2 regions of the Vibrio pelagius genome follow, and region 2 is predicted to be linked to the other one. Evidence: riboswitches for the same ligand, from Rfam matches in the RefSeq annotation. Region 2 holds a riboswitch; the other holds the start of a gene.
What was found. Region 2 has a riboswitch for lysine ahead of lysC (lysine-sensitive aspartokinase 3). Riboswitches for the same ligand answer to the same signal wherever they lie in the genome.
Positions count from the first base shown of each region.

Region 1 (15,564 bases), 1.5 Mb from region 2:
TACGCGTATATCTCCCCGAAAGACTAGATAGGGTGATGATGGTGATGAATGTTCATTACTAATTTACGCATACTTATCAGCTCTTATGTTGTTTGCTGTCTTGTATCCACACTAACTAAGCTGGTGGTCTTTTTCAACCATTAATTCGAACTTTTTTCACTATTTTTAAAATTAATTTAACGCCAATTAAAAAGGGAAGCCGTGGCTTCCCTCTTAAGTGTTGTTATTTCACTGATTAGCTCTTACACGTTGCCATTTTACAACGCGAGAAGTAACCCAGTGCGAAGCACACACCAACGAATGTCAATGCTGCTGCTGAGAATGAGAGTGCTACAGAAGCCGTCATACCCAAAACGATGAAGCCTACACACGATACTAGAGCCACAGACAGTGCGTAAGGAAGCTGTGTTGCTACGTGGTCGATGTGGTTACAACGCGCACCAGTTGAAGAGAGAATCGTTGTGTCAGAGATCGGAGAACAGTGGTCACCAAATACTGAACCTGCCAGTACCGCACTTAACATTGGCAGCATAAGTGCAAGATCTGTCGCGCCAGCCATATCACCTGCAATTGGTAGCATAATACCGAAAGTACCCCATGATGTACCAGTAGAGAACGCCATTAGACCAGCAAGTAGGAATAGAATAACCGGTAGCCAATGGTAATCAATGTTGCCCGTCGCTAGTGAAGATAGGTAGGTACCTGTTTTCATGTCGCCAATAACAGAACCGATTGTCCATGCGAATACAAGGATCAGGATTGCGCCAAACATTGAGCGAGCACCAATCCACATAGTACGAACAATTTCCGCCACAGGCAGTTTTTGCTTAACCACAGTTGCTAAGGCAACAATTAGACCTAAGATACCACCGTAGACAAGAGACTTACCGACATCTGTGTTTTCAAACGCACCCAGTAGGTTGAACGCTTGGCCGTCAGCTGCCAGTGCTGCGCCGCCGGTGTATAGCATCGCTGCTACTGTCGCCACGATAAGAGATACGATAGGCATGATCAGATCAGACACAGAACCGTTTTGGCTCTCTTCAATGTCTAGCTCTTCATTTAGATCGTGAGCTTGTTGGCTGTCGTTGTCGCCTTCAAAGCCACGGCCTTGAGATGCTTCAATTTCGTGGTCACGCATTTTGCCTACGTCAAGACCAAACCACGCCACTGCAAATACCATAAGTAGTGCAAACACAGCGTAGAAGTTCATTGGGATAAGACGGATGTATGCGCCCAGTGCCGAGTACTCGGTCATACCATGAGTCACTAGAATGCCACCGATGATAGTCATGATGTATGCACCCCAGCTAGATGCCGGCATGATCACACACATTGGAGCAGCTGTTGAATCTAGAATATAAGCAAGCTTAGCGCGAGATACATAGAAACGGTCTGTTACAGGACGAGAGATCGCACCAACGGCTAGGCTGTTGAAGTAATCATCAACAAAGATGAATACACCCAAGAATGCAGCTAATAGTTTAGAACCACGTTTGCTTTTAACACGAGACTGTGCCCATTCAGCAAACGCACGAGTACCACCAGATAGCGTTAGCAACGCCGTCATCATACCTAATAAAAGAAGGAACCCGACAATACTCATGTTCCATGTGTTGATACCGCCGTCTTCAATGAAAACACCCGATACCTTAGTAACAACATAGTTCGCGGCATTACCAACTGAATAATCAGCCAGTAAAATAGCCCCCATTACAATACCGATACCAAGAGAAACTAAAACGCGACGAGTCACAATAGCGAGACTCAATGCCACAAGCGGCGGCAGCAATGATAAAGGTGATGTTGCAAAATCTATTAAATTCATGATCTTCAAAAACCAGTTTATTTTTATTTGGCTAGAGATCTACTGCAGACAAACTCGGTACAGACGACCAAGTTCATGTTGAACTAAGCGAAAGGGAAGTGAACACTTCACCCAACCCTACAGTAGCGCTCCATAGTTTAAAATTAAGACTATGGCAGTGTTGTACCTATTTAGCACAACCCCAGCAAATTGCTTAGATATACAATTTACTTCGGCAATTACACCTTTCGCTCTCATTCATTGGCATCACCCCAATGAGAGTTACTTTTTGCAATTGCGCCTCTACGTGCGATAACACTTTTAACTATTGTTCGTTTGATTTAACAACAATTTAACCAGCACATCGCATCAGGTAGCCGCAATTGTACTCAACAAAAGAGACAATGCAACATATCACTCCGATAAAACTAACTTTTTTGTTAGTAAAGTAATCAAGATGCTCACAACATCGCCACACCTACTCCACTAGTCACATATCACATTTATAGACTACCACTAGACATATTATATCTTAAACTTGGGACTTCATCGGTTTTTCTGAAAGTTCCCCTATTTTTTAATATTTAAATTAATTCTGAACAGAAATACTGTTTGTGTTCTTTAATACCTCTGTTTATTATTAAGAGGATTAATTAATTTATCTTGATGGGAAATATCATGTCTGAATTAACAAAAACTCTATTAAATATCCGTAGCCTTCGTGCATTCTCACGTGAATTAACTCTTGAGCAACTAGAAGAAGCACTAGACAAACTGACTATCGTTGTGCAAGAGCGTCAAGAAGCTGAAGCTGAAGAACGTGCTGCTCGTGCAGAACAAGAAGCAAAACTAGCGGCTATCGCTGATCAAATCGCTAAAGATGGCATCGACGTTGCAGATCTAATCGCGGCTCTTTCTGGTGAGTCAAAAGCTAAAGGCGCTAAATCTAAACGTGCACCACGTCCTGCTAAATACAAATATGTTGATGCAAACGGTCAAGAGAAAACTTGGACTGGTCAAGGTCGTACACCTTCAGCGATCCAACAACAACTTGATGCTGGTAAATCTCTAGAAGATTTCGCTATCTAATTATTAGCATTCAAACTCATATAATAAAGGCCTACTTAGATAGGCCTTTATTTTTATCTGTACTAACTATCAATCACACACTAGTCCAAAAAAACAGTAGCAACAATCCCCCCAACTCTTGCTACTCGCGCCTGAGCTCAGAATAAACAGAGTGACAACAACCAATTTCACTGGCTCAAATTCAGGCATTTATAGAATCTAATACCAAAGTATATACCTGTGAATGTTATTCCATTCAGAAACATTGAATAATAAGATCGTCAATAGCAATCGCTGCTGTGTAATAGTCTCATTATTTTTATGTATATACACGCACATGATAATCATCGCGGCTTTATGCATATAGTATATTGAAGTGTTCTTGTTAAGACCTGTATGACAGTGTCTACATAAATAATCACTATCAGCTGCTATTGCTATTAATCAATTGGGTTCCAACGTTTCGAAATCTTAATCTAACGTGCCATGATTAATAGAATAAAAAAACCTCAAACTGGATTTGAGGTTTTTAGAAAATTTGTTGTTCAACCGTGAGAGGTTAACGCTCCCAGTATGCTTCTTCTAAACTGTCTTCACGTTCAGGAAGACCGCGAGATAAACGTGGAGAGTGCTGAACTAACACCTCATAACTCGCACGGTTTGAATATTTACATACCTGTGAGAATGAAGAGTAAGTCAAAAATGAGTGCTGATGCTTACTTGAATTTGGTACGTTCTCTTTATGGTACTTATTTGCAGCCATATCGTGTAGCAACGCAGATAACGCAGCATCACCCGCACCATTGGTGTTCTTAATTTTCTCAGGACCACCCATGTAAGGGGCGATATGCGAGTAAACTTTAATAGGAGATTCACACAACGCTTTATGCGCAGGGCGACTGAATTCAAAACGGTTGAATTCAGCAATAGAACCCGGTAGCAACGGTAAGGTCGTTTCGCGCTTCGCAGACTCTTCTGTATAACCAGCCATAAACAGACCTACTGGACCTGCGGTACATAGAACCAAATCTACCCAATCCAAAGTTTTATCTGAAGCAGCGAGAGGATCGCTTTCACCTGTTAGGGCTTCGGCTTCATCTTCATTCATTGCAACAACCGTTACATGTTGCTCTAAGAAGTCTTTCCAAAACTCAGGGTCATCTTGAATAACGAACTTAGTACCTAGCGTCAGTACCACTGGCACATCGTATTTCTTCGCGTACTCAATCGCTTTCATTGTCGCTTCAGGCATAGGGTCGCCTGGCTTACAACGAACGAGGTATGCGGTAAGAACTAACGCAGAAGCACTTTTAAAAATCTTCTCTGGAATGCTGTCTGGATTTAACTGGTTCATTTGACCTTCGCTGATTGCAAAGGTGCGTTCCCCATCTTCAGTGATCAAAGCAAAGCAACGACCGATTGCGCCATCTACCCCTTGTAAATGGTTCAGATCCATTCTGCTTGATGTATTACATAGGTAACGGTAACCGTAGCTGCCGATTTTGATATCTTGGCTCATTACACCCAATAGCGTTGAGCGGTCATCCGCTAACACTGAGTAGTTGTGTAGCGTGTTACCAATGGTGCCACCAGCGTATTCATTAGTAATCAGACACTGCTCTTTTAGCTCTTGGTATAGAGACTCTGCTGCTTCGTCATTGATAACGAGAGAATGACCTTTACTTAAACCATACTTTTCAATTAATTCTGAACTCACTTTCGCTTCGATATCCACCAAAGTTTGGTCAATACCAATAATATGAGTGCGAGACATCTTCTTGCTGTTTTGAGATTGGCTCACTAATGGGTCACGAGCATGAACCGGAAAATAGTGCTTTGATTTACGTTGTCCAGGAAATTTCATAAGGCTAGTCTAAGTCAAGGGGAAATAGGGGGCGGATTCTACCGCGCTATATTTAGCGCGGCAATCACTCAAACTATAGCAAACGTTTGCATGAGTATTTTTTTATTCGCCTTCCATAAAGCTTAGATCTGGCAGCATATCCAGATGTTCTGCGTAACGCTTTTGGTTAAATTCAGCGTTGTTCTTCATGACATCAAATACTTCGATGGCAAGTGCACATGCCATCGCTGCAATCGCATCTTCACGAGAGTGCCCGGTCATCATCAAACGCATTAAAGTCTCTTTCACCTTAATCGGTTGTCCGTCTTCTAGCTGATTTTCAATAATCTCAATCAACTGCTCTTCTTGCATAAATTCATCTTGTTCAGACATTTTTTCATCTCAGGTCTTGGATTTTCAGCGACTATGCCACATATAGGTCTGACATCCTAGCGACTCGCTTCGCTTTCATCAGGTTCCTAACGAAATACAAGCGCACTTCTTGTACAAAAGAAACTGTGATTCCGGTCTCGGATCTGTCACGTTGTTTCTCTTTCTGTTAGAATCTGCGACCAAGTAATAGTAACGGTGTTTAGACATGTCAGATATCAGCTCTGGAAACAGCCAAAAGAAAGTAATTGTCGGTATGTCCGGCGGTGTAGATTCGTCAGTTTCGGCGTATCTTCTCCAGCAACAAGGCTATCAGGTAGAAGGCCTTTTCATGAAAAACTGGGAAGAAGACGATAACGAAGAGTACTGTACGGCAGCTGAAGATCTTGCGGATGCGCAAGCGGTTTGTGACAAGCTAGGTATCCACCTTCACACCATTAACTTTGCTGCAGAGTACTGGGACAACGTATTCGAATACTTCCTTGCAGAATACAAAGCAGGTCGTACGCCAAACCCAGACATTCTTTGTAACAAAGAGATCAAATTCAAAGCCTTCCTTGAATTTGCGGATGAAGTACTAGACGCAGACTACATCGCAATGGGTCACTATGTTCGTCGTACTTTCCCAACTCAAGAAGAGCTAGATGCAGGTAAAAAGCCTGAAATGCTTCGTGGTCTAGACAGCAACAAGGACCAAAGCTACTTCCTATATACGCTTAGCTCAGACCAAGTTGCGCGCAGCCTATTTCCTGTAGGTGAGTTAGAAAAGCCAGAAGTACGTAAGATCGCAGAAGAGCAAGGTCTTATTACTGCGAAGAAGAAAGATTCAACAGGTATCTGCTTCATCGGTGAACGTAAATTCACTGAGTTTCTAGGTAAATACCTACCAGCACAGCCAGGTGACATTGAAACACCAGAAGGCAAAGTGATTGGTAAGCACAACGGTCTGATGTACCACACACTAGGTCAGCGTAAAGGCCTGCATATCGGTGGCACTAAAGGCGGCGGCGGCAACGAAGCTCCATGGTTTGTTGGTGAGAAAGACCTTAAACGCAACGTATTGATTGCAGTACAAGGTAAAGACCACCCTCTTCTAAAATCGGAAGGTTTAATTGCGTCGCAACTGCACTGGGTAGACCGCGCACCAATTACTGATGTTTTGAAGTGCACAGTAAAAACTCGTTACCGCCAAACAGATATTCCTTGTACAATCATTCCAATTGACGATGAGAACATCAAGGTTATCTTCGACGAGCCTCAAATTGCAGTGACTCCAGGTCAGTCAGCAGTATTCTACCAAGGCGAAGTTTGTCTTGGTGGCGGCATCATCGAAAAACGCATCTAATAAAAAGAACTAGGAGTTACTACGTGGCCAACACACTTTATGACCGTACAATCGCTTTCGCTGGAATCTGCCAAGCAGTCGCTTTGGTTCAACAGGTAGCAAAAGACGGCTATTGTGATAAAGATGCCTTTGAAGCTTCACTCAGTGCGATTTTAAATACTAATCCAGCGAATACTGTGGGCGTATTTGGTCGCGAATCCAACTTAAAGCTTGGTCTAGAGTGCCTAGTAAAAGGTATCGATAGTACTCCTGCAGGCAGCGACATCACGCGTTACATCATTAGTTTGATGGCACTAGAGCGTAAGCTGTCAGGTCGCAATGACGCAATGTCTCAACTGGGTGACCGCATTCAAACCGCGGAACGCCAAGCTGAGCACTTTGATCTTTTTGATGATCAGATGATAAGCAACCTAGCGAGTATCTATCTTGATGTGGTGAGCCCTATTGGTCCACGCATTCAGGTTTCAGGTACACCTTCAGTCCTTCAACAGACATCAAATCAACACAAAGTACGTGCCCTGCTTCTTTCTGGGATCCGCAGTGCCGTTCTTTGGCGTCAAGTAGGAGGCAAGCGTCGCCACCTAATCTTCGGACGCAAGAAGATGGTTGAGCAAGCTCAAATCCTCTTAGCAAGAATGTAATACACCAGCTCGCGCACTGTCGCGAGCTTATTCTTTGTACCAAAACAATTCTCACGCAAACGTTTGCGCAATGTGCGTGACAAACTGCAAAGTTACTGGTATAAAGCTCACAAAATTTAGAAACTCAATTCAGGAGAACACCATGGAACTGTCAGCATTGACTGCTGTTTCACCAGTAGACGGCCGTTACGGAAGCAAGACAACTGCACTTCGCAGCATCTTTAGTGAGTTTGGTCTACTAAAGTACCGCTCTATCGTTGAAATTCGTTGGCTACAAAAGCTTGCGGCAACAGACGCAATCGCAGAAGTACCGGCATTCAGTGCAGAAGCAAACAAGTTTCTAGATGAACTAGCAGCAAACTTCTCTGAAGAAGATGCAGCTCGCATCAAAGAGATCGAGCGTACAACTAACCACGACGTTAAAGCGGTTGAGTACTTCCTTAAAGAGAAAGTAGCTGGTGTTCCTGAGCTTCACGCTGTAAACGAGTTCATCCACTTCGCTTGTACTTCAGAAGACATCAACAACACGTCTCATGCTCTAATGCTAAAAGAAGCTCGTGATGAAGTGATTCTTCCTGAAATCCAAAACATCATCGATGCTATCAAAGCACTTGCTGTTGAATACCGCGACATCCCTCTTCTATCTCGTACACACGGCCAACCAGCTTCTCCATCAACAATGGGTAAAGAGATGGCAAACGTGGCGTACCGTATGGAGCGTCAATACAAGCAAATCGCGAACGTTGAAATCCTTGGTAAGATCAACGGTGCTGTAGGTAACTACAACGCTCACCTTTCTGCTTACCCAGAAGTTGATTGGCACCAGTTCTCTGAAGAGTTCATCACTGAGTCTCTAGGCGTAACTTGGAACCCATACACAACTCAAATCGAACCACACGATTACATCGCTGAGCTATTCGATGCAGTTGCACGTTTCAACACAATCCTAATCGACTTCGATCGTGACGTTTGGGGCTACATCGCTCTAGGTCACTTCAAGCAGAAGACAATTGCTGGTGAGATCGGTTCTTCAACTATGCCTCACAAAGTTAACCCAATCGACTTTGAAAACTCTGAAGGTAACCTAGGTCTAGCTAACGCTGTATTCGGCCACCTAGCACAAAAACTGCCTATCTCTCGCTGGCAGCGTGACCTAACTGACTCTACGGTTCTTCGTAACCTAGGTGTGGGTGTTGGCTACGCGATCATCGCATACACTTCTACTCTGAAAGGTATCAGCAAACTAGAAGTTAACCGTGAAGCACTACTTGCAGAGCTAGACCAAAACTGGGAAGTTCTTGCAGAACCAGTACAAACAGTAATGCGTCGCTACGGTATCGAGAAGCCATACGAGAAGCTAAAAGAGCTAACTCGTGGTAAGCGTGTAGATGGCGAAGCAATGCGTAACTTCATCGACGGTCTTGAGCTTCCAGAGCACGAGAAAGCACGTCTGAAAGAGATGACGCCAGCGAACTACATCGGTCAAGCAATCGAGCTGACTGACAAGCTGTAATTCGAGATTCGAATAAGATGATATGAGAAGGCTTCCCTAGTGGAAGCCTTTTTTGTATCTGTTAGCAGTTGCTAACGACGTGAGTGGCAAACCTAAACTGAATTAATCTATTAATACAGACGTAAGCCTAAACAACCATCAACCGGGCACGTTAAAGCAGTAGATTCATCAATGAAAAGCTATTACTTCCGTAATAAAAAGGCTTCCCGAAGGAAGCCTTTCAATCTTGAATCCAATTAAGATTACATGTTACGCAGAGACGCGATACGCTTGTCTAGCGGTGGGTGGCTCATTAGCAGCTCACTCAGAGACTTCTTACCATTGATACCAAACGCCATCATCGAACCTTCAAGCTGTGGTTCATGACTTACTTTTAGACGCTCTAGAGCAGCGATCATCTTCTCTTTACCCACTAGGCGCGCTGCGCCTGCATCTGCGTGGAACTCACGGTGACGGCTGTACCACATTGTGATGAAGCTCGCTAGGAAACCAAAGATTAGCTCAAGAACAATAGACACACCGAAGTACACCATCATGTTGCTGCCACCCTCTTCTTCGTTGTCATTAGAAGCAACGATGTTCGCGATGAAGCGAGACAGGAAGATAACGAATGTGTTCACAACGCCTTGCATCAAAGTCATTGTTACCATATCACCGTTTGCGATGTGGCTAACTTCGTGAGCAAGTACCGCTTCAGCTTCGTCACGAGTCATGCTGTGCAGTAGACCCGTTGAAACTGCAACCAATGAATCATCGCGTTTAGCGCCTGTAGCAAATGCGTTGATATCTGGTGAATCATAGATAGCGACGGTTGGCATACCGATACCTACTTGTTGAGCTTGGCGGCTTACCGTTTCCATCAGCCAATGTTCTGTTTCATTGCGAGGGCTTTCAATCACCATACCGCCAACAGAACGTAGAGCCATCCCTTTTGACATCATCAAAGAAATAAAAGAACCACCGAAACCGAATACGGCAGCCATTACGAGCAATCCAGACAGGCTGCCAGGCTGCATCCCCGTTACAGCGTATACAATATTAAGAACAACACTTAGTACCAATACAACCGCTAAGTTGGTTGCAAGGAACAACATTACTCGCTTCATTACTTATCTCCGCATGAAAGCTGCTTTATAAAAACTTATCATTATAGACAAAGCGAACAGGATGAATGTCGCGCTTTGAACACTTCTATTTACTTATACATATAGTCTAAGAATTAGAAAACAAGGTTAAGCATTAAATTGCAACATTTAATTACTAGACCGTGTTCGACTTAGACTTGGGCATTAGACCTAAGTCGTATAGAGAACATCGACTGATCCGTTTACAGTGTGCCTAGATAATTTATTGGCTAGTCCGAGTAACAAAAGGAAAGGATCATGGTTGAAGGTACTAACACTCAAATGGCTATTGATTTACTGTGTTGTCACTTAGGTATCACTGAGGAAGAAGCAAAAAAACAGATTGGTATCGTGACGCCAGAGGCTGCACATAATAATATTACAGAAACACAACAAGCATTGATGGGTCTTACAAAAGACCACTAATACTGCTTGGCGGTCTTCTGGCTTAAGAGATCGACAGATAAAGGAAAGGGCTGCATATTTGCAGCCCTTTGTAATTTTTAATTGGTCACTAATTGCTCGTTACAGCATCATTAGAGGTTGTACATCAATATACTTACCAATGTTCTTAGATTTTGCTTTCGGTACATAAGGGATCTCACCCAATTTCGGAGCACCTAGCTTATCTTCTAACATTGCGATGATGTCTGCGTAATGCTCAGTACCTGGATTGATTCGGTTTGCAACCCAACCCACCAGATTAAGACCATCTGCACGAATGGCTTCTGCTGTTAACAGAGCATGGCTTAAACACCCCAGTTTGATCCCCACCGTCAATACAACGGGAAGCTGCTCTTTCTTCACCCAGTTAGACAAGCACACATCATCCGATACGGGTACGCGCCAGCCACCAGCACCCTCAACCAACACAAAGTCAGAATTCTGCTTATGTTGCTCCAGTTTTTGAGAAAGCACCGCTTCATCGATGACGACACCATCACGCTTAGCTGCAATGTGCGGAGAAGCCGGAAGCATTAACGCGTATGGATTAACATCATCGTATTCGATGTCTTGAGTTGCCGCTTCTTGAAGGTGAAGAGCGTCGCTATTACGCGCACCTTCTGGGTACTGTTCACAACCCGCAGCGACAGGCTTATAGCCAATCGTTGTTAGCTCTTTCGCGGCAAAAGCTTGTAAGATCGCTTTTGACACGACGGTTTTGCCCACTTCGGTATCCGTACCTGCAATAAATAATGCATCAATCATAATTGAATAACCCCTAAACAAACTTGATATGTTGCTGGTAAGAAACCTTGATGGTTTTGAAATGTTCGATACTCTTGCTCGACAAGCTGCAGCATTCTTCTACTGGTCAGACCTTGTGAGCGCCCACTTACGTGGTTGGCACCAATCCCCTTAAGGTCGCGCATTAATTCAAACGCTGAATCGTACCATACTGTGATGGAGGGCAAGTCTAGTAGATGGTGGACACAGCTAGATTGCGCTAACGCAATTTTTACCTGATTGGCGGTAATAAAGTGGTTGACGTGTTGATGTGAGTCAATTTTACTCCATGCCTTTTTCAACTCGATCAGAGAGCCATCTAACAAGGTAGAAAAAGCAATAGAGCCACCTTGGCGTGTCACTCTCTTCATTTCTCGCAACGGCATGGAGAGATCATCACACCACTGTAGAGCCAAGCTAGAGAACACCAAATCAAAACGGTCATCCTCAAACGGTAAGGCTTCAGCATCCGCTTGCTGATAAACAGCTACGCCATCTCCACATCTCTGTTTGGCTTGTTCTAACATTCCTAATGACAAATCTGCGCAAACAACCTTAGCTCCTCGCTCAATAAGTCGTTTGGAGAAATAGCCTGTCCCACACCCTAGATCTAATACCTGGTAACCAGTTAGATCGTTAGGTAACTTATCGAGAAGGCGCTGACCTACGTCACGCTGAAATTCAGCATGTTTATCGTAATTTTTAGCAGCTTTTCCGAAGGCATCTGCAATCGCCTTTTTATCTTGGACAGTGTAATTCTCTACAACGGCTTGCTGTGACATTTACTCTACCTCTCGTTGCGTTTCTAGCGCACTTTTTAACGAATGAGTCAGCTGGGACATTTGCTCTGGACTATGATTGGCCGTCAATGTAATTCTGAGACGAGCAGTCCCTGCGGGCACTGTCGGCGGACGAATTGCGGTCATCCAGATACCACTCTCTTTCATTCGATTTGCAATACTAATAGCATGCTCTGACTGGCCGACCATAAATGGCTTTATTGGTGTATTGGTTTCGATGTAGCCCGTTAGCCCTTTTACACCTTCATGATAAATCGCCTGCAGCTCATTCAATTTATCTCTGCGCCATTGCTGGGTCTGTATCATTTGACATGCGGTGCTTAACGCAAAAGCTTGAGCCGGTGGAATCGCCGTTGAGTAAACGTGATGCCTTGCGAACTGGGTCAAGTAATTCCCGACCTCTTTACTACAAAGAATCGCTGCACCAGACAAACCAAAAGCCTTACCAAATGTCACTACGAGTAACTCCGGTTTTACTCCTGCAGCTGCACAGCTCCCTGCACCGTATTCGCCCAATATGCCAATACCATGAGCATCATCGACGGCTAACCAAGCGTCGTTCTGCTTAGTCACTCTAGATATTTGATTCAATGGCGCTTGGTCACCATCCATACTAAAAACGCCTTCAGTGACCACTAATGCATTTTCTGAACCAGAAAGCTGCGACGCCAAATGAGCCACATCATTATGCTTGAAGCGCTTCATTTTCGCAGGAGATAACACCCCTGCTTCCATAAGCGACGCGTGATTCAAGCGGTCTTGAATGAGAGTGTCGTTTTTATCGAGAAGGGAAAACAACAACGCTTGATTTGCGCTAAAGCCCGAGCTGAACAGAATTGCACGCTCATAGCCTAACCATTCGCACAGCTGGGACTCTAGATTTTGGTGCGCTGCGCTAAAGCCTGTCACCAATGGTGAAGCACCACTACCAGCCCCATATCGACTCAACCCATCCTGCCAAGCAGAAACCAGCTCCGGATCATTCGCCAAGCCTAAATAATCGTTGCTAGAAAAGTTGCTGTATATCTTAGAGTCCAACTCAACTTCTGAGTGGCTCACCGGATTAAGGACATTAAGCTGGCGATTAAGCCCTTGCTGAACACGATCAGTAAGGGCTTTTTGAATACGAGAGTTAAACGCTGGCATCGTAGAACATGTCATCTTTCGTTGGACGAGCCGCAACGCGCTCAACCACTCGATCTAACAGTTCGTTTTCTTGAATTTCGTCTGGCTTTTGAGCCACTTCTTGGCTATTGATACCCAGTTTCTTGAATAGCTGCATATCGGTGTCTTCATCTGGGTTTGGTGTAGTCAGTAGCTTACAACCGTAGAAGATAGAGTTGGCTCCCGCCATAAAGCACATCGCTTGCATCTGTTCATTCATGTTTTCACGACCTGCAGACAGGCGAACCGCCGATTTCGGCATCATGATACGAGCAATTGCAATAAGCTTGATAAAGTCGAAAGGTTCTACGTCATCGACGTTTTCCATCGGCGTACCTTTCACTTTTACTAGCATGTTGATTGGCACACTTTCTGGATGAACAGGGAGGTTTGCAAGTTCAACAAGTAAGCCGGCACGGTCATTGGTGCTTTCACCCATACCGATGATACCGCCAGAACAGATCTTCATGCCTGCATCACGAACGTGAGATAAGGTATCTAGACGGTCTTGGTAAGTACGAGTCGTAATGATGCTACCGTAGAACTCAGGAGAGGTATCCAGGTTGTGGTTGTAGTAATCCAAGCCTGCGTCCGCTAATTCACCCGCCTGCTCCGGCGTTAACATGCCCAGCGTCATACAAGTTTCTAGACCCATACCTTTTACGCCTTTGATCATTTCTGTTAGATGAGGCATATCACGCTCTTTCGGATTCTTCCACGCAGCACCCATACAGAAACGCGTAGAGCCTGCGTTTTTCGCTTTTTGAGCCGCATCGAGCACGCGTTCAACTTCCATCAAACGCTCTTTATCAACATCAGTGCGGTAGTGAGCACTTTGTGGACAGTATTTACAGTCTTCTGGACAAGCACCAGTTTTAATAGAAAGAAGTGTACTCACCTGCACGTGGTTGTGCAGTTGGTACTGTCTATGAACAAGTTGAGCTTCAAACATCAAATCCATAAACGGTTTTTCAAGCAGAGCCTTTACTTCAGCTACTGTCCAGTTATGACGAACTTCCACGTGTCGATCCTTTTCTTTTATCTTATTTTTGCGCAAATCCAGTTTGAGGTTTTGCATTTATGCTTGGCTAGTCTACCGACAAGCTTTAGACTGTCAACACATTGATAAAAACAAAAGTTTACAACTGGTTAATATTTAATCAAACCAAATATGGAAATCGCTATGGATCTCGCCTTTGATCGCCAGCACATCTGGCATCCCTACACTTCGACCCTCACACCTCTGACCTGCTATCCGGTTGTGGGAGCCAAAGGGGTTTTACTCGAAATGGAAGATGGGAAGCGAGTCATTGATGGTATGTCTTCTTGGTGGTCCACCATTCATGGATACAACCACCCGGTGTTAAATGACGCTGCGCACAGTCAAATCGATAAAGTCTCACATGTTATGTTCGGTGGTATTACTCACCAGCCGGCAATCGACCTATGTAAGAAGCTGCTAAAGCTCGCACCTAGTAATTTGGAACATGTATTTTTGGCAGACTCGGGCTCAGTCGCTGTTGAGGTGAGTTTAAAGATGGCGTTGCAGTACTGGCATGCAAAAGGACAACCGCGCTCCAAATTCTTAACACTAAGAGATGGCTACCATGGTGACACCTTCGCTGCGATGTCCGTGACAGACCCAGAAAATTCCATGCATAGCCTGTACAAAGGGTTCCTGCCGGAACATCTCTTTGCAGCTTCTCCAACAACGGGCTTCTGGGATGAGTGGAACCCGGACGACATCAGCAACTTCAGAGAAAAACTCAGCACCCATCATCAAGAAATTGCAGCAGTGATCTTGGAGCCCATCGTGCAGGGCGCCGGCGGGATGCGTATCTATCATCCAGAGTTTCTAAAACAGGTGAGAGGACTGTGTGATGAATTCGGTGTGCTGTTAATTCTTGACGAAATTGCCACAGGCTTTGGCCGCACGGGTAAGCTGTTTGCCTGTGAGCATGCCGATATTCAACCGGACATTCTATGTGTCGGCAAAGCACTGACTGGGGGGTATATGACCCTTTCCGCAACGCTTGCAAGCAAAGAGGTTGCTGATACTGTGTGTGGCGGTGAAGCCGGATGTTTTATGCACGGTCCTACCTTCATGGGCAACCCACTCGCGTGTGCCGTTGGTGCCGCAAGTCTTGGGTTAATCGAACAAGGTGATTGGCAGTTACAGACGAAACAGATCGAATCACTTTTCTCAGAGCTGCTTCCAAAACTCAAACAACATGAGTTGGTCAAAGACGTTCGTTGGTTGGGCGCGATCGGTGTCGTGGAGACTCACACACCCGTTGATATGGAAGCAATACAAGCCCACTTTGTTGAACAAGGGGTGTGGATCCGACCTTTCGGGAAACTGATTTATATGATGCCTCCATTTATCAGCGAATCGCATCATATCGAGAAATTAGTCACCGCCATTGATAGTGCACTCCAACGACCAGAGTGTTTTCAATAACCTAACAACTTTTAACAATGGTTAGATTCAGGCAATAAAAAACCCAGCGCGCAGGCTGGGTTTCAATTCAAAGGTTAAATCATTAACCGATATGCGTTACGCCGCCCATGTACTTCTGAAGCACTGTTGGGATTGCGATACGGCCATCTGCTTCTTGGTTGTTCTCTAGAATCGCAACCAT
Region 1 is NZ_AP025503.1:2,031,256-2,046,819, forward strand. Features, by position in the region: His leader region at 1-48, opposite strand, end outside; gene vsple_RS08785 (Na+/H+ antiporter NhaC family protein) at 236-1,828, opposite strand; lysine riboswitch at 1,944-2,121, opposite strand; gene vsple_RS08790 (H-NS family histone-like protein) at 2,486-2,896, shown strand; gene vsple_RS08795 (inosine/guanosine kinase) at 3,435-4,739, opposite strand; gene vsple_RS08800 (hypothetical protein) at 4,842-5,111, opposite strand; gene mnmA (tRNA 2-thiouridine(34) synthase MnmA) at 5,317-6,453, shown strand; gene hflD (high frequency lysogenization protein HflD) at 6,477-7,094, shown strand; gene purB (adenylosuccinate lyase) at 7,237-8,607, shown strand; gene htpX (protease HtpX) at 8,850-9,713, opposite strand; gene vsple_RS08825 (hypothetical protein) at 9,990-10,157, shown strand; gene bioD (dethiobiotin synthase) at 10,257-10,940, opposite strand; gene bioC (malonyl-ACP O-methyltransferase BioC) at 10,937-11,740, opposite strand; gene bioF (8-amino-7-oxononanoate synthase) at 11,741-12,904, opposite strand; gene bioB (biotin synthase BioB) at 12,891-13,943, opposite strand; gene bioA (adenosylmethionine--8-amino-7-oxononanoate transaminase) at 14,106-15,383, shown strand; gene serS (serine--tRNA ligase) at 15,466-15,564, opposite strand, start outside.
Region 1: another riboswitch for lysine. It lies ahead of vsple_RS08785 (Na+/H+ antiporter NhaC family protein); the one in region 2 lies ahead of lysC (lysine-sensitive aspartokinase 3).

Region 2 (15,564 bases):
GTTGGCTAGCCAGCGTGTTAAGCTTTGTCCTTATCCTGCCATACCTTTACAAGTTTTCGACCAAGAAACGTTTTTACGGCTGGTGTGGTTCTGTCGTACTTGGGCTGATTGCCGGTTTCGCTATCATCAACTTACAAGCAGCGGATAGCTTAGCCAGCAAGCGTACACACTTAGAAAGCCCTCGAGCTTATACTTTTCCGCAAGCCCTCGACATGATGGTGGAAAAGCCATTTTCTGGTTACGGCTACGGTAAGTTTGAGTCTGAATATACGCTCTATACAGCACGCCAACATCAACTTAATCCCAATTATCACCCTGGCCTTCCAGCGATGGACCATCCACACAATGAGTTGTTATTTTGGGGCGTCGAAGGCGGTATCGTGCCTATTATCGGTATTCTGCTTGCAGCGGCTTTAGTCGCAGGTCGGATAACCACTGCAATAAAAGGAACGCGGCTCGCATTGTTCGCGTTGTTTATTCCGATCGTTTTACACTCACAACTTGAGTATCCGTTTTACCACTCAGCGATTCACTGGATCACCTTTATCGTGCTCCTTTACTGGGTAGATCAACGCACTTCCCAGCATTACCAAAAGGGATTTAGCATTATCAGTAAGACGTTGTTTAGAGTAACGAGCTTGGTTGTGCCTATTCTTGTCAGCTTTTATATGTTAAGTGCCCTGCATACCAACTATGTACTGACCAAGTTTGAGAAGTCTCAGCCTAAAAATCCGGACATTCTAAAAGAGGTTTCGAACCCTGTAGTTTGGAAAGATCGTTACGATTGGGATATCTACAGTACTTATCTCAATATCGGACTCTATCAAGAAGATCCGAAGCTGATTCAGCCGTATATCGATTGGTCTTTGAATATCATCAAGTCGAAGCCTCGACCTGCGTTTTACAACAACCTGATCTTGGCTTACCAAGGCTTAGGGGACGAAAGCAAAGCAGAACAAATTCGCAGCGAAGCGCAATTCCTATTCCCTAATCGAGATTTTTCAACGGTGCAGTACCAGCGCCCATCACAGGTAAAATCATCGACCTCATCAGCGCACAGCAGCGCTCAATAGCAACGCAATAAAAAAGGCGAACGAGATGATTCGTTCGCCTTTTAAATCAATGAGTCACTCTGTTTACTTTAAAACATCCGCCAGAGCTTTCAAACACAAGGCAACATTCTCTTTGCGAGCACCATAACCCATTAAGCCAATTCGCCACGCTTTCCCGGCTAATGCGCCAAGACCTGCGCCAATCTCTAGGTTGTACTCTTCAAGCAGTCGTGTTCGAACCGCCGCTTCATCAATCCCTTCAGGGAAATACACCGCGTTCAATTGTGGTAGCCGACTTCCCTCTTCAACCACAAAGCTTAGACCCAGCGATTCAAGCCCAACCTTTAACTCACGATGCGCTGATTGATGACGCTCCCAAGCATTCTCTAACCCTTCATTGCGTAGAATCACTAAAGATTCATGCAGTGCGTACAGGCTATTTACCGGCGCAGTATGATGATAGCTACGCTTTCCTTCCCCACTCCAGTACCCCAGTACCAAGCTCTGATCTAAGAACCAACTCTGCACAGGCGATTGACGCGCTTTCATCTTCTCTACCGCTTTTTGCGAAAACGTCACTGGCGAAAGGCCCGGAACACAAGATAAACACTTCTGACTACCCGAATAGACGGCATCTAACTGCCATTCGTCCACCAGCAGCGGGACACCACCCAATGAAGTCACAGCATCCACGATGGTTAGTGCGTCAAAACGACGAGCAACCTGAGAAATCGCTTCCGCATCTGTAAGGGCGCCCGTTGATGTTTCTGCGTGAACAAACGCAACCGCGACCGCATCTGGGTGCTCAGTGAGTGCTTGCTCCACTTTATCGACCGATACAGGTCTCCCCCACTCATCGTCAACCAAAATAGCTTCGCCACCACAGCGAACTACGTTTTCACGCATTCGCTCACCAAATACACCATTACGGCACACAATCACTTTTTCGCCAGGTTCAATCAGATTGACGAAGCAGGTTTCCATACCTGCACTACCCGGTGCTGAGACCGCAATCGTAAACTCGTTTTCCGTTTGGAAGGCGTACTTTAGTAGCTGTTTCACTTCATCCATCATATTGATAAACAGAGGATCTAAGTGACCGATAGTAGGACGACTCAGCGCCTGTAGCACTCGCGGGGAAATATCAGAAGGCCCAGGTCCCATTAACGTGCGATGAGGAGGAAAGAAGCTTTCAGCGATTGAGATTGTGTGCAGGTTCGACATAATTATCCTTTATGTTTATGACATCAACCTTCCACACTAAAGCAAATCTACAACCTCAGCAATTAGTCGAAAGTCTCGAGGTCAAACCACTGTCACAGAATTGTTAAATTTATTTTCACTTTATCTTGAGTTATCGATTGACATTCTTACCGCAAACACGTTCAATAAATCAGCTATCAAGCAGAAGAGGAGCACTGCCCAGGTAGATGTTTTGTGGAACCACATTTCCAATACAGAGCATTCAGGGGGAGCAGTGCCGAGGTAACTGAAACATGTCGGGTTTCTGTTATCGGTTAATTGGGCTGAATCCCATTAACTGTCATCATTCCAATATGATGAGGAGCTTCTGAGGTTTACAATTCAAATACACACCTCTCTTTTTGCTCTAAACCCTCTCTTCAAAACATTGGACGTTGGATTACCAACAGTAATTTTTATTTTAGGAAGTCGGGAGATTTATCGTGAGCGCATCTAATGTAGCTGGTTCTTTTAATGTCGCCAAATTCGGTGGGACAAGCGTTGCTAACTTTGAAGCAATGAGTCACTGTGCAGCCATTATTGAGAATAACCCAAATACCAAGCTTGTTGTCAGCAGTGCGTGTTCAGGCGTCACCAATCTTTTAGTTGAACTGGCAAACGGTGTACAAGACCAAGCCCGCCGCCAAGAGCTAATGAGTCAACTAACCGATATTCATCACGCGATTTTAGATCAACTCGCAGAGCCTATGAGTGTCGAGAAAGAGATCCATGCGATTTTGGACAACGTTGCCAGTGCTGCAGAAGCTGCATCTTTTCAGTCCAGTGCCAAGTTAACTGACCATCTAGTGGCGTGTGGTGAGCTAATGTCGACCCACCTTTTTGCGCAAATTCTTCGAGAGCGTGGCGTATCTGCAGTCAGATTTGATATTAGAGAAGTGTTGCGTACCAATGACGCTTACGGCAAAGCAGAACCTCAACTGGAGCAGATCTCTCAGCTTGCTCAAGAGAAACTGATTCCTTTATGCCAAGAGTACGTCGTCATCACTCAAGGCTTTATTGGTGCGGACGATGAAGGCAATACAACCACACTCGGTCGTGGCGGAAGCGACTATTCAGCAGCACTCATTGCAGAGTCAGTATTAGCTTCTGGTCTAGAGATTTGGACTGATGTCCCGGGGATCTACACCACAGATCCTCGTATCGCCCCTAAAGCTTCACCAATTCCAGAGATCAGCTTCAGTGAAGCCTCTGAGATGGCGAACTTTGGCGCGAAGATCTTGCACCCTTCTACATTGGTGCCAGCGCTACGTCATAAAATTCCTGTCTTTGTCGGCTCTTCTAAAGAACCTGAAAAAGGCGGTACTTGGATTCGTCAACAAGTTGAGAGCTCGCCACTGTTCAGAGCACTTGCCCTGCGTTGTAACCAAACTATGGTCACACTGCGCAGTGCGAACATGTTCCATGCATACGGCTTCCTAGCAAAAGTATTTGAAATCCTTGCTAAGCATAAGATCTCTGTCGATCTTATTACAACGTCAGAGATCAGTGTCTCTCTGACGCTGGATCAGACAGACACTTCTGGTGGAGCTCCAGAACTGCCTGAAGTCGTGCGCAAAGAGCTTGAAGAGCTATGTACAGTAGAAGTTGAACACAACCTATGCCTTGTGGCACTTATCGGTAACAATATGAGTGAGAGCAAAGGCTATGCAAAACAGGTCTTCAGCACTCTTGAAGACTTCAACTTACGCATGATCTGCTACGGCGCAAGCCCACACAACCTTTGTTTCTTAGTGCATGAGTCCGTTTCTCGCTCGGCAATTCAGAAACTCCACCAAGAGTTATTTGAGCAAGAGTAATACATTCAAACAGATTTAAAAAAGGGTTGCGCAATGGCAACCCTTTTACTTTCTAGTCGATCTTAGTTAATGTTTGGACCTAACCACTTCTCTGCTTCCAGCGCATCCCAGCCCTTGCGATCAGCGTAGCTATCTACTTGATCTTGCTGAATCTGAGCAATTGCAAAGTAACGTGAATCAGGGTGAGAGAAATACCAACCCGATACTGATGCACCTGGCCACATCGCGTAACTGCTCGTCAAAGACATATCGATCGTCTCTTCCACTTTCAGTAGCTCCCACAATGAGCCTTTTTCAGTATGCTCAGGACATGCAGGATAACCCGGTGCTGGACGAATACCTTGATACTTCTCACGAATCAACTCATCATTCGATAGGTTTTCATCGGCTGAGTAGCCCCAGATATCTTTACGTACTTGCTCATGTAAGTACTCGGCAAATGCTTCAGCAAGTCGGTCAGCTACCGCTTGAATCATGATGGCGTTGTAGTCATCGCCCGCCGCTTTATATTCATCAGCAAGCTCACGCTCTCCAATGCCACCTGTTACGGCAAAGGCACCGATCCAATCTTTCTTACCTGACTCTTTTGGTGCAATGTAATCAGACAGACAGTAGTTAAAACCTCTTGGTTTTTCTGTTTGCTGACGTAGGTTATGAAGAACCTTAGCCACCTCAGTGCGTGATTCATCAGTATAAACTTCAATATCATCACCAACGCTTGCCGCAGGGAACAGCGCACACATACCACGAGCTTTAAGTAAGCCCTCACGTTCAACTCGATCAAGCAGGTCATTGGCGTCTTTGAATAGACGTTTTGCCTCTTCGCCTACTTCTTCATGTTCAAGAATGGCAGGGTATTTGCCCACTAGCGACCAAGTCATGAAGAACGGAGTCCAGTCAATGTAACGACGCAAAGTCGAAACATCAAAGTCATCATAAACATGCACACCCGGCTTAGCTGGAGCTGGCGGCGTATAGCTTTCCCAATCAATAGCCACTTTATTCGCTCGAGCTTGCTCTAACGTTACCGGCTTAGTGCGAGGCTTTTTACGGTTGTGCTGATCACGGACACGCTCATAATCCAAATCTAGCTTCTCAACAAACGCCGGGCGAAGCTCATCAGATAATAGAGACGTACATACCCCAACCGCTCGTGATGCGTTGTTCACATACACCACAGGGTTCTTGTAGTTCTGTTCAATCTTAACGGCAGTATGCGCCTTGGAAGTTGTTGCACCACCAATCAACAGTGGCAAATCGAAATCCAAACGTTCCATCTCTTTAGCGACATGCACCATCTCATCGAGTGATGGAGTAATTAGGCCAGATAGGCCGATAATGTCGACATTCTCTTCTTTAGCGACTTTTAGGATCTGTTCGCAAGGAACCATCACTCCAAGGTCAATAATCTCGTAGTTATTACACTGCAGTACCACGCCCACAATGTTCTTGCCGATATCGTGAACATCGCCTTTTACGGTAGCGAGCAAAATCTTACCGTTTGAAGAACCAGCTTGCTTAGAAGCGTTAATGAAAGGCTCCAAGTGTGCAACGGCTTGCTTCATTACACGCGCTGACTTAACTACCTGAGGAAGGAACATCTTACCTTCACCAAACAGATCACCCACAACATTCATGCCATCCATCAAGGGACCTTCAATGACCTCTAATGGCTTACTGGCATTCAAACGAGCTTCTTCAGTATCTTCGACGATAAATTCAGTAATACCTTTGACAAGTGCATGCTCTAGGCGCTTCTCAACCGCCCAAGTACGCCACTCGAGTGCGGAAGCATCTTCCTCTTTACCAACACCTTTATTAGCGTATTCCGCAGCGATATCTAGTAATCTCTCAGTCGAGTCATCACGACGATTAAGAACAACATCTTCTACCGCTTCACGCAGTTTATCTGGGACGTTATCGTAAATTTCAAGCTGACCAGCATTAACGATACCCATGTCCATACCGTTCTTGAAACAGTGATACAGGAATACCGCGTGAATCGCTTCTCGAACGTAGTTGTTACCACGGAAAGAAAACGATACGTTAGAAACACCGCCTGAAATCATCGCATATGGAAGGTCGCGTTTGATGTCTGCTACCGCGTCAATGAAATCAACCGCGTAGTTGTTGTGCTCTTCAATACCGGTCGCAACAGCAAAGATGTTCGGGTCGAAGATAATATCTTCCGGTGGGAAACCAACTTCATCCACCAAGATATTGTATGCGTTAGTACAAATCTCTAGCTTACGCTGACGGGTTTCTGCTTGACCGACTTCGTCAAAAGCCATCACGATAACCGCAGCACCATAACGGCGAATCAGCTTAGCTTGCTCAACAAATTTCTCTTTACCTTCTTTTAAAGAGATGGAGTTAACGATGCCCTTGCCTTGAATACATTTCAGGCCCGCTTCGATGACTTCCCACTTCGAAGAGTCGACCATAATAGGCACTTTAGAGATCTCAGGTTCAGACGCACATAGATTTAAGAAACGCACCATACACGCCTCAGCATCTAGCATGCCTTCATCCATGTTGATATCGATGATTTGTGCGCCATTCTCAACTTGTTGACGAGCAACTTCCAGAGCCTCGTCATAAAGCTCTTCTTTAATTAGACGCTTGAATCGAGCAGAACCAGTAACGTTGGTACGCTCACCAACATTGACGAACAAGGTGTCTTTGTCGATGGTGAGGGGCTCTAACCCTGATAGGCGGCATGAAACAGCTAACTCAGGTAAAGCTCGCGGCTTAACGTTCTCGACCACATTAGCCATATGGCGAATATGTTCTGGAGTGGTGCCACAACAACCACCGATTAGGTTTAGGAAGCCGCTCTCCGCCCACTCTTTTACATGAGAGGCCATATCTTCAGGAGAGAGATCGTATTCACCAAATGCGTTAGGAAGACCAGCATTAGGGTGAACTGAAACAAAGGTTTCTGAAATGCGAGAAAGCTCATCGACATAAGGTCGCAGTTCATCAGGCCCAAGGGCACAGTTCAAGCCAAAGGACAGTGGGCGAACGTGACGCAATGAATTGTAGAAAGCTTCTGTTGTTTGACCGGAAAGCGTTCGACCTGATGCGTCTGTGATAGTACCTGAGATCATGACTGGAAGAGTAATCCCTAACTCCTCGAACACAGTATCAACGGCAAATGCACAAGCCTTAGCATTTAGAGTATCGAAAATGGTCTCAATCAGGATCAGATCAGAACCACCTTTAATCAGCGCTCGAGTTGATTCGGAGTAAGCCTCCACTAACTCATCAAAGCTAACATTTCGATAGCCAGGGTCATTTACATCAGGGGAAATCGAACAAGTACGGTTCGTTGGGCCAAGCACGCCAGCTACGTAACGAGGCTTGTTAGGTGTTTTTGCAGTCCACTCATCAGCAGCTTCACGCGCCAACTTAGCAGCAGCAAAGTTAATCTCTTCACTGAGGCTTTCCATATCATAGTCAGCCATCGCAATGGTAGTTGCGTTAAAGGTATTGGTTTCAAGGATGTCTGCGCCAGCTTCTAAGTAAGCCGAATGTATGTCCTTAATAAGCTGAGGTTGAGTAAGCACCAAAAGGTCGTTATTGCCTTTAAGATCACTATGCCAATTGGCAAAGCGCTCACCTCGATAGTCCTGCTCTTCCAGTTTATAATTCTGGATCATGGTGCCCATACCACCATCGATCAATAGAATTCGTTGCTCTAACTGAGCTTCGATCTGTTGCTTTACATTACTTCCCACAGTACAGCCTCATTCCTTTAATTATCACTCCATCCTATCACACATTAAAAAGGAGTCTAGACGTCTAAACGGAGAAATTGATAACTAATCTATGACAAAAAACCGTTTGCTATTTAAGCGATAGAGGACGAAAATTCATTTTCATATTTTGTTACATATCGGAAATCCAATGTCGGTCTACTACACACTTTGCTTTTTATCTGCAGCCGCTATGTTGATAGCGTTTGTAAACAGCAAGATAGGAAAGATGCAAACCACAATCGCTATTACTGCTGGTTCGATGATGCTTTCACTAATTATCCTGATTGCTGGTCAAAACGATTGGTTTCAGCTGTCTGAAATCGCTTCAGAGACAGTGGCGAGTATCAACTTCGAAGATTTTCTACTCAAAGGGATTTTAGGTTTCCTACTATTTGCAGGTGGGCTAGGGATTAAACTCCCTAACCTCAAAGATCAGAAATGGGAAATTACTGTGCTCGCGTTAGGAGCGACTCTATTTTCGACTTTTTTCATTGGGTTTGCGCTTTACGGATTTTGCCAAGTTATCGGCATTCAGTTTGATCTTATCTACTGCTTACTGTTTGGATCTCTTATCTCTCCGACTGACCCGATTGCAGTCTTAGCGATTGTTAAGAAACTCAATGCCCCAAAACGTATTTCAACCCAAATTGAAGGTGAGTCACTGTTCAATGATGGTTTCGGTCTGGTTATCTTTGTCACTCTGTTTACTATCGCATTTGGTAGCGAAGCTCCAACAGTGGGCAGCGTAACGATGCTATTTATTCAAGAAGCGATTGGTGGGATTGTTTATGGTTTCGTATTGGGGCTTATATTCCACTACTTAATCAGCAATACCGACGATCACTCTATGGAGTTGTTACTAACGATTGGTATCCCAACCGCCGGATACGCGTTTGCAGAAGTGCTTCATGTATCGGGCCCATTAGCTATGGTCGTATCAGGTATTATGATTGGCAACTGGACACGCTTTATCGGATTCTCAAAAGAGAGTGAAGATCACTTAGACCACTTCTGGGAGCTCATCGATGAGTTTCTAAATGGCGTGCTATTCCTACTGATCGGTATGTCGATGCTGCTTTTTGAATTCCATAAAGAAGACTGGATCTTAATGGCTTTCTCTGTACCGTTAGTACTAGGAGCGCGTTACCTCAGTGTATTTTTATCATACATTGGCTTTAAGCGCTTTAGAAGCTATAACCCGTGCTCAGTTAACATCCTCACGTGGGGTGGATTACGTGGTGGCTTAGCACTTGCAATGGCTCTATCTATCCCATCAGGTATCTGGGTCATCGAAGACAAACTGATTGATGTAAAAGAGATCATTCTAGTCATGACATACTCAGTTGTGGTGTTCTCAATCTTAATTCAAGGCTCAACGATTACACCAATGATTGAGAAAGCTAAACTCGCAGAAAAAGAGTTAAACAAATAACACTCCGACCCTACATAGAGGCTGCTCCTAAGTAGCCTCTATACCGTTGCTATCAAAATCTTCCCCTCCAGTCCAAACTAAGCTTTCGTAGATTGTGAGGTCGTTTATCGTTAGATGTAATTAACGATGTCAGCGACAAACGTGATACCAGATACTACTAACAAAATTCATGCTCCAAAGTCATTTACACATTGTCTGTAGTTGCATTTATTCAAATGGTCTTTAATCTGGAACAAATTAAGAAACTAAAACAGAGAATCATGTTAATTTTCAACTGTACTAAAGCAGCTAGTGATTTCTTCACCGTGACTCGAAAAGGAAGAGAGTTCTCACCAATAGCCCCTGCTCCATGCAAGTTAATAGCTGATGATACTGATTACTTGAAAGAAAATGATGGCAGTACTCCAAAAGAGCTCTGTGAGTGGTTGGTGCATGTAGTCCGAGTTCAACGTAAACCCATCATCTTCGCTATTGAGAAAGATACGCGGTATGTGATGACCTTCGTTGATCTTAAGAAGGGTGAATACCAACGGTTTCTAACCGACTTCATTGAGCGCATAGCTAACTTGGTTCAGTACTTCGGTGAAGATCTGATGATCATGAATAATGATACCTTTGAGCCTATTCTGAATAACTTCTTGGCCGCAAACAGCGAATACCGCTTCTTTAGTCGCTCGGACAGAAGCATGCAGTCGCATATAAACGAGATAGCCTGGTTCTTTAAGGATACTGCTGAAAATTCTGGGTGCTTGCCTGATACCGAGCAAGTGATGTGCTTTGATGCTGACATGAACAGCATGCTGAGACAGTATAAAGGGTTTAAGGACATGATCTATCCTGCGAATCAGATGCTGTTCCATTGGTTAAGAAACTACTGTGATTACGATGAGAAACAGATTAAGGATGTCTCTGAGCGTATACGTGAACTTAAGCGGGCTATGTCCGATGCGCCTATGCCCATAGAGATGAGTACAGATCACGAAGAGTGGGATCTACAGAAACAACCAGAATCGATACAAGATAACGTGATCGTGTTCCCTACCAAGCGATAAGAGTATCCGACCTGATATGATACCAATCACAGTAAATAGGTGATCAAAAATAGCGCAGGAAAAAGGCTTGAGAACAAGGCAGAATTTTTCGATAAGTAGTTATTCTACAATCAAAAATTCTAACGCAGTTATCGAGCATTTTAGCAAGCTAGGGTGGGCAATTATTTACTACGATTGGTATGAACCGAAAAACAGGTTGGGAAAGTATAGAGGAATCGTTGAATAGGGAAATGGGGAAGTGTTGTATGGGTAGTTTGAATTTATTGAACGATAGCTATGAAAAAGCCCCAGTCTTTCGACTAGAGCCTTGGATATGGCAGGGGTGGAGAGATTCGAACTCCCAACACGCGGATTTGGAATCCGCTGCTCTGCCAATTGGAGCTACACCCCTAAAATTTCAATACTGTAGATTCGAAAAAACCTCACACTGGGCGAGGCTCTCGAATAAGTGGCGGAGTGGACGGGACTCGAACCCGCGACCCCCGGCGTGACAGGCCGGTATTCTAACCAACTGAACTACCACTCCGCAGTGGCTTACTTGCTTTAAGCAAGTGTCCATAATTTAAAGCCTGGCGATGTCCTACTCTCACATGGGGAAGCCCCACACTACCATCGGCGCTATTGCGTTTCACTTCTGAGTTCGGCATGGAATCAGGTGGGTCCACAACGCTATGGTCGCCAAGCAAATTCTTTCTTCTCTGATTTTCTTTCAGAAAAGTAATCTGGAAAGCTGTTTCTTGTTCTCTTCAAACTCATTCAAGCGTTTGTATATCTTGAGTCCATCAAAACCCCTTGGGTGTTGTATGGTTAAGCCTCACGGGCAATTAGTACAGGTTAGCTCAACGCCTCACAGCGCTTACACACCCTGCCTATCAACGTTCTAGTCTTGAACAACCCTTTAGGACGCTTAAAGCGCCAGGGAAGACTCATCTCAGGGCTCGCTTCCCGCTTAGATGCTTTCAGCGGTTATCGATTCCGAACTTAGCTACCGGGCAATGCCATTGGCATGACAACCCGAACACCAGAGGTTCGTCCACTCCGGTCCTCTCGTACTAGGAGCAGCCCCCTTCAATCTTCCAACGCCCACGGCAGATAGGGACCGAACTGTCTCACGACGTTCTAAACCCAGCTCGCGTACCACTTTAAATGGCGAACAGCCATACCCTTGGGACCGACTTCAGCCCCAGGATGTGATGAGCCGACATCGAGGTGCCAAACACCGCCGTCGATATGAACTCTTGGGCGGTATCAGCCTGTTATCCCCGGAGTACCTTTTATCCGTTGAGCGATGGCCCTTCCATTCAGAACCACCGGATCACTATGACCTGCTTTCGCACCTGCTCGAATTGTCATTCTCGCAGTCAAGCGGGCTTATGCCATTGCACTAACCTCACGATGTCCAACCGTGATTAGCCCACCTTCGTGCTCCTCCGTTACTCTTTGGGAGGAGACCGCCCCAGTCAAACTACCCACCAGGCACTGTCCGTAATCCCGATTCAGGGACCAACGTTAGAACATCAACACTACAAGGGTGGTATTTCAAGGACGACTCCACCACATCTAGCGACGCGGTTTCAAAGTCTCCCACCTATCCTACACATGTAGGGTCAATGTTCAGTGCCAAGCTGTAGTAAAGGTTCACGGGGTCTTTCCGTCTAGCCGCGGGTACACTGCATCTTCACAGCGATTTCAATTTCACTGAGTCTCGGGTGGAGACAGCGTGGCCATCATTACGCCATTCGTGCAGGTCGGAACTTACCCGACAAGGAATTTCGCTACCTTAGGACCGTTATAGTTACGGCCGCCGTTTACCGGGGCTTCGATCAAGAGCTTCGACCGAAGTCTAACCCCATCAATTAACCTTCCGGCACCGGGCAGGCGTCACACCGTATACGTCATCTTACGATTTTGCACAGTGCTGTGTTTTTAATAAACAGTTGCAGCCACCTGGTATCTGCGACTCTCGTCAGCTCCATCCGCGAGGGACTTCACCGATAAGAGCGTACCTTCTCCCGAAGTTACGGTACCATTTTGCCTAGTTCCTTCACCCGAGTTCTCTCAAGCGCCTTGGTATTCTCTACCCGACCACCTGTGTCGGTTTGGGGTACGATTCCTTACAATCTGAAGCTTAGAGGCTTTTCCTGGAAGCATGGCATCAATGACTTCACCACCGTAGTGGCTCGACATCGTATCTCAGCGTTAAGAAAGTCCGGATTTACCTAAACCTTCCGCCTACGTACTTGAACCTGGACAACCGTCGCCAGGCCCACCTAGCCTTCTCCGTCCCCCCATCGCAATTGTAAGAAGTACGGGAATATTAACCCGTTTCCCATCGACTACGCCTTTCGGCCTCGCCTTAGGGGTCGACTTACCCTGCCCCGATTAACGTTGGACAGGAACCCTTGGTCTTCCGGCGAGGGAGTTTTTCACTCCCTTTATCGTTACTCATGTCAGCATTCGCACTTCTGATACCTCCAGCAGCCCTTACAGACCACCTTCAACGGCTTACAGAACGCTCCCCTACCCCGCACACTAAAGTGTGCAGCCGCAGCTTCGGTGTATAGCTTAGCCCCGTTACATCTTCCGCGCAGGCCGACTCGACCAGTGAGCTATTACGCTTTCTTTAAATGATGGCTGCTTCTAAGCCAACATCCTGGCTGTCTGAGCCTTCCCACATCGTTTCCCACTTAGCTATACTTTGGGACCTTAGCTGGCGGTCTGGGTTGTTTCCCTCTCCACGACGGACGTTAGCACCCGCCGTGTGTCTCCCGGATAGTACTTACTGGTATTCGGAGTTTGCAAAGGGTTGGTAAGTCGGGATGACCCCCTAGCCTTAACAGTGCTCTACCCCCAGTAGTATTCGTCCGAGGCGCTACCTAAATAGCTTTCGGGGAGAACCAGCTATCTCCAGGTTTGATTGGCCTTTCACCCCTAGCCACAAGTCATCCGCTAATTTTTCAACATTAGTCGGTTCGGTCCTCCAGTTGATGTTACTCAACCTTCAACCTGCCCATGGCTAGATCACCTGGTTTCGGGTCTATATCCAGAGACTGAACGCCCAGTTAAGACTCGGTTTCCCTACGGCTCCCCTAAACGGTTAACCTTGCCACTGAATATAAGTCGCTGACCCATTATACAAAAGGTACGCAGTCACACCACGAAGGTGCTCCTACTGCTTGTACGTACACGGTTTCAGGTTCTATTTCACTCCCCTCACAGGGGTTCTTTTCGCCTTTCCCTCACGGTACTGGTTCACTATCGGTCAGTCAGTAGTATTTAGCCTTGGAGGATGGTCCCCCCATATTCAGACAGGATATCACGTGTCCCGCCCTACTCGATTTCACTGATTATGATGTGTCGGTTACGGGGCTATCACCCTTTATTGCGGCACTTTCCAGAGCCTTCACCTGCATCATTAAAAGCTTAAGGGCTAATCCAATTTCGCTCGCCGCTACTTTCGGAATCTCGGTTGATTTCTCTTCCTCGGGGTACTTAGATGTTTCAGTTCCCCCGGTTTGCCTCTTGTTGCTATGTATTCACAACAAGATACTTACTTATGTAAGTGGGTTTCCCCATTCGGAAATCCCAGACTCAAAAGGTTTTTACTACCTAATCTGGGCTTATCGCAAGTTAATACGTCCTTCATCGCCTCTGACTGCCAAGGCATCCACCGTGTACGCTTAGTCACTTAACCATACAACCCGAAGAGGTCTTTATGTATGGTAAACAACCAAGGTTTTTGGTTGTAACAAGAAGGGTTAGTTCTTATTACGTGTTTGCCGGACTCAATGGTGAATCAATGTAAACATTGATTCGAATACAAGACACTTGAATGTGTTTGTGTTGTGTTTACTGTTCTTAATAAATAAGAACAGATAAACATTGAGAACTTTTAATTTGATTTAAATAACTTTGTTATTTAAATCAGTCAGCTTTCCAAATTGTTAAAGAGCAGATTTCTTAATGAAACCATGTTTAAAAGCACTATCGCTAATGCGCTTAAAGATGGTGGAGCTAAGCAGGATCGAACTGCTGACCTCCTGCGTGCAAGGCAGGCGCTCTCCCAGCTGAGCTATAGCCCCAACGAAATCGATATTGACCGCTATCTCTGGGAAAAGATAGTGGTGGGTCTGAGTGGACTTGAACCACCGACCTCCCGCTTATCAGGCGAGCGCTCTAACCAGCTGAGCTACAGACCCAATATCGTCTCTTAACTTTCTAAACCGTATCAATCTGTGTGGACACTTATCGTGAATATCTTCGTATAAGGAGGTGATCCAGCCCCAGGTTCCCCTAGGGCTACCTTGTTACGACTTCACCCCAGTCATGAACCACAAAGTGGTGAGCGTCCTCCCGAAGGTTAAACTACCCACTTCTTTTGCAGCCCACTCCCATGGTGTGACGGGCGGTGTGTACAAGGCCCGGGAACGTATTCACCGTAGCATTCTGATCTACGATTACTAGCGATTCCGACTTCATGGAGTCGAGTTGCAGACTCCAATCCGGACTACGACGCACTTTTTGGGATTCGCTCACTCTCGCGAGTTGGCTGCCCTCTGTATGCGCCATTGTAGCACGTGTGTAGCCCTACTCGTAAGGGCCATGATGACTTGACGTCGTCCCCACCTTCCTCCGGTTTATCACCGGCAGTCTCCCTGGAGTTCCCGACATGACTCGCTGGCAAACAAGGATAAGGGTTGCGCTCGTTGCGGGACTTAACCCAACATTTCACAACACGAGCTGACGACAGCCATGCAGCACCTGTCTCAGAGTTCCCGAAGGCACCAATCCATCTCTGGAAAGTTCTCTGGATGTCAAGAGTAGGTAAGGTTCTTCGCGTTGCATCGAATTAAACCACATGCTCCACCGCTTGTGCGGGCCCCCGTCAATTCATTTGAGTTTTAATCTTGCGACCGTACTCCCCAGGCGGTCTACTTAACGCGTTAGCTCCGAAAGCCACGGCTCAAGGCCACAACCTCCAAGTAGACATCGTTTACGGCGTGGACTACCAGGGTATCTAATCCTGTTTGCTCCCCACGCTTTCGCATCTGAGTGTCAGTATCTGTCCAGGGGGCCGCCTTCGCCACTGGTATTCCTTCAGATCTCTACGCATTTCACCGCTACACCTGAAATTCTACCCCCCTCTACAGTACTCTAGTTTGCCAGTTTCAAATGCAGTTCCGAGGTTGAGCCCCGGGCTTTCACATC
Region 2 is NZ_AP025503.1:333,582-349,145, reverse strand. Features, by position in the region: gene vsple_RS01620 (PglL family O-oligosaccharyltransferase) at 1-1,073, shown strand, start outside; gene vsple_RS01615 (pyridoxal-phosphate-dependent aminotransferase family protein) at 1,137-2,276, opposite strand; lysine riboswitch at 2,453-2,630, shown strand; gene lysC (lysine-sensitive aspartokinase 3) at 2,738-4,111, shown strand; gene metH (methionine synthase) at 4,174-7,851, opposite strand; gene vsple_RS01600 (cation:proton antiporter) at 8,021-9,304, shown strand; gene vsple_RS01595 (DUF6933 domain-containing protein) at 9,565-10,356, shown strand; tRNA gene vsple_RS01590 (tRNA-Trp) at 10,671-10,747, opposite strand; tRNA gene vsple_RS01585 (tRNA-Asp) at 10,806-10,882, opposite strand; rRNA gene rrf (5S ribosomal RNA) at 10,924-11,039, opposite strand; rRNA gene vsple_RS01575 (23S ribosomal RNA) at 11,160-14,050, opposite strand; tRNA gene vsple_RS01570 (tRNA-Ala) at 14,363-14,438, opposite strand; tRNA gene vsple_RS01565 (tRNA-Ile) at 14,479-14,555, opposite strand; rRNA gene vsple_RS01560 (16S ribosomal RNA) at 14,622-15,564, opposite strand, start outside.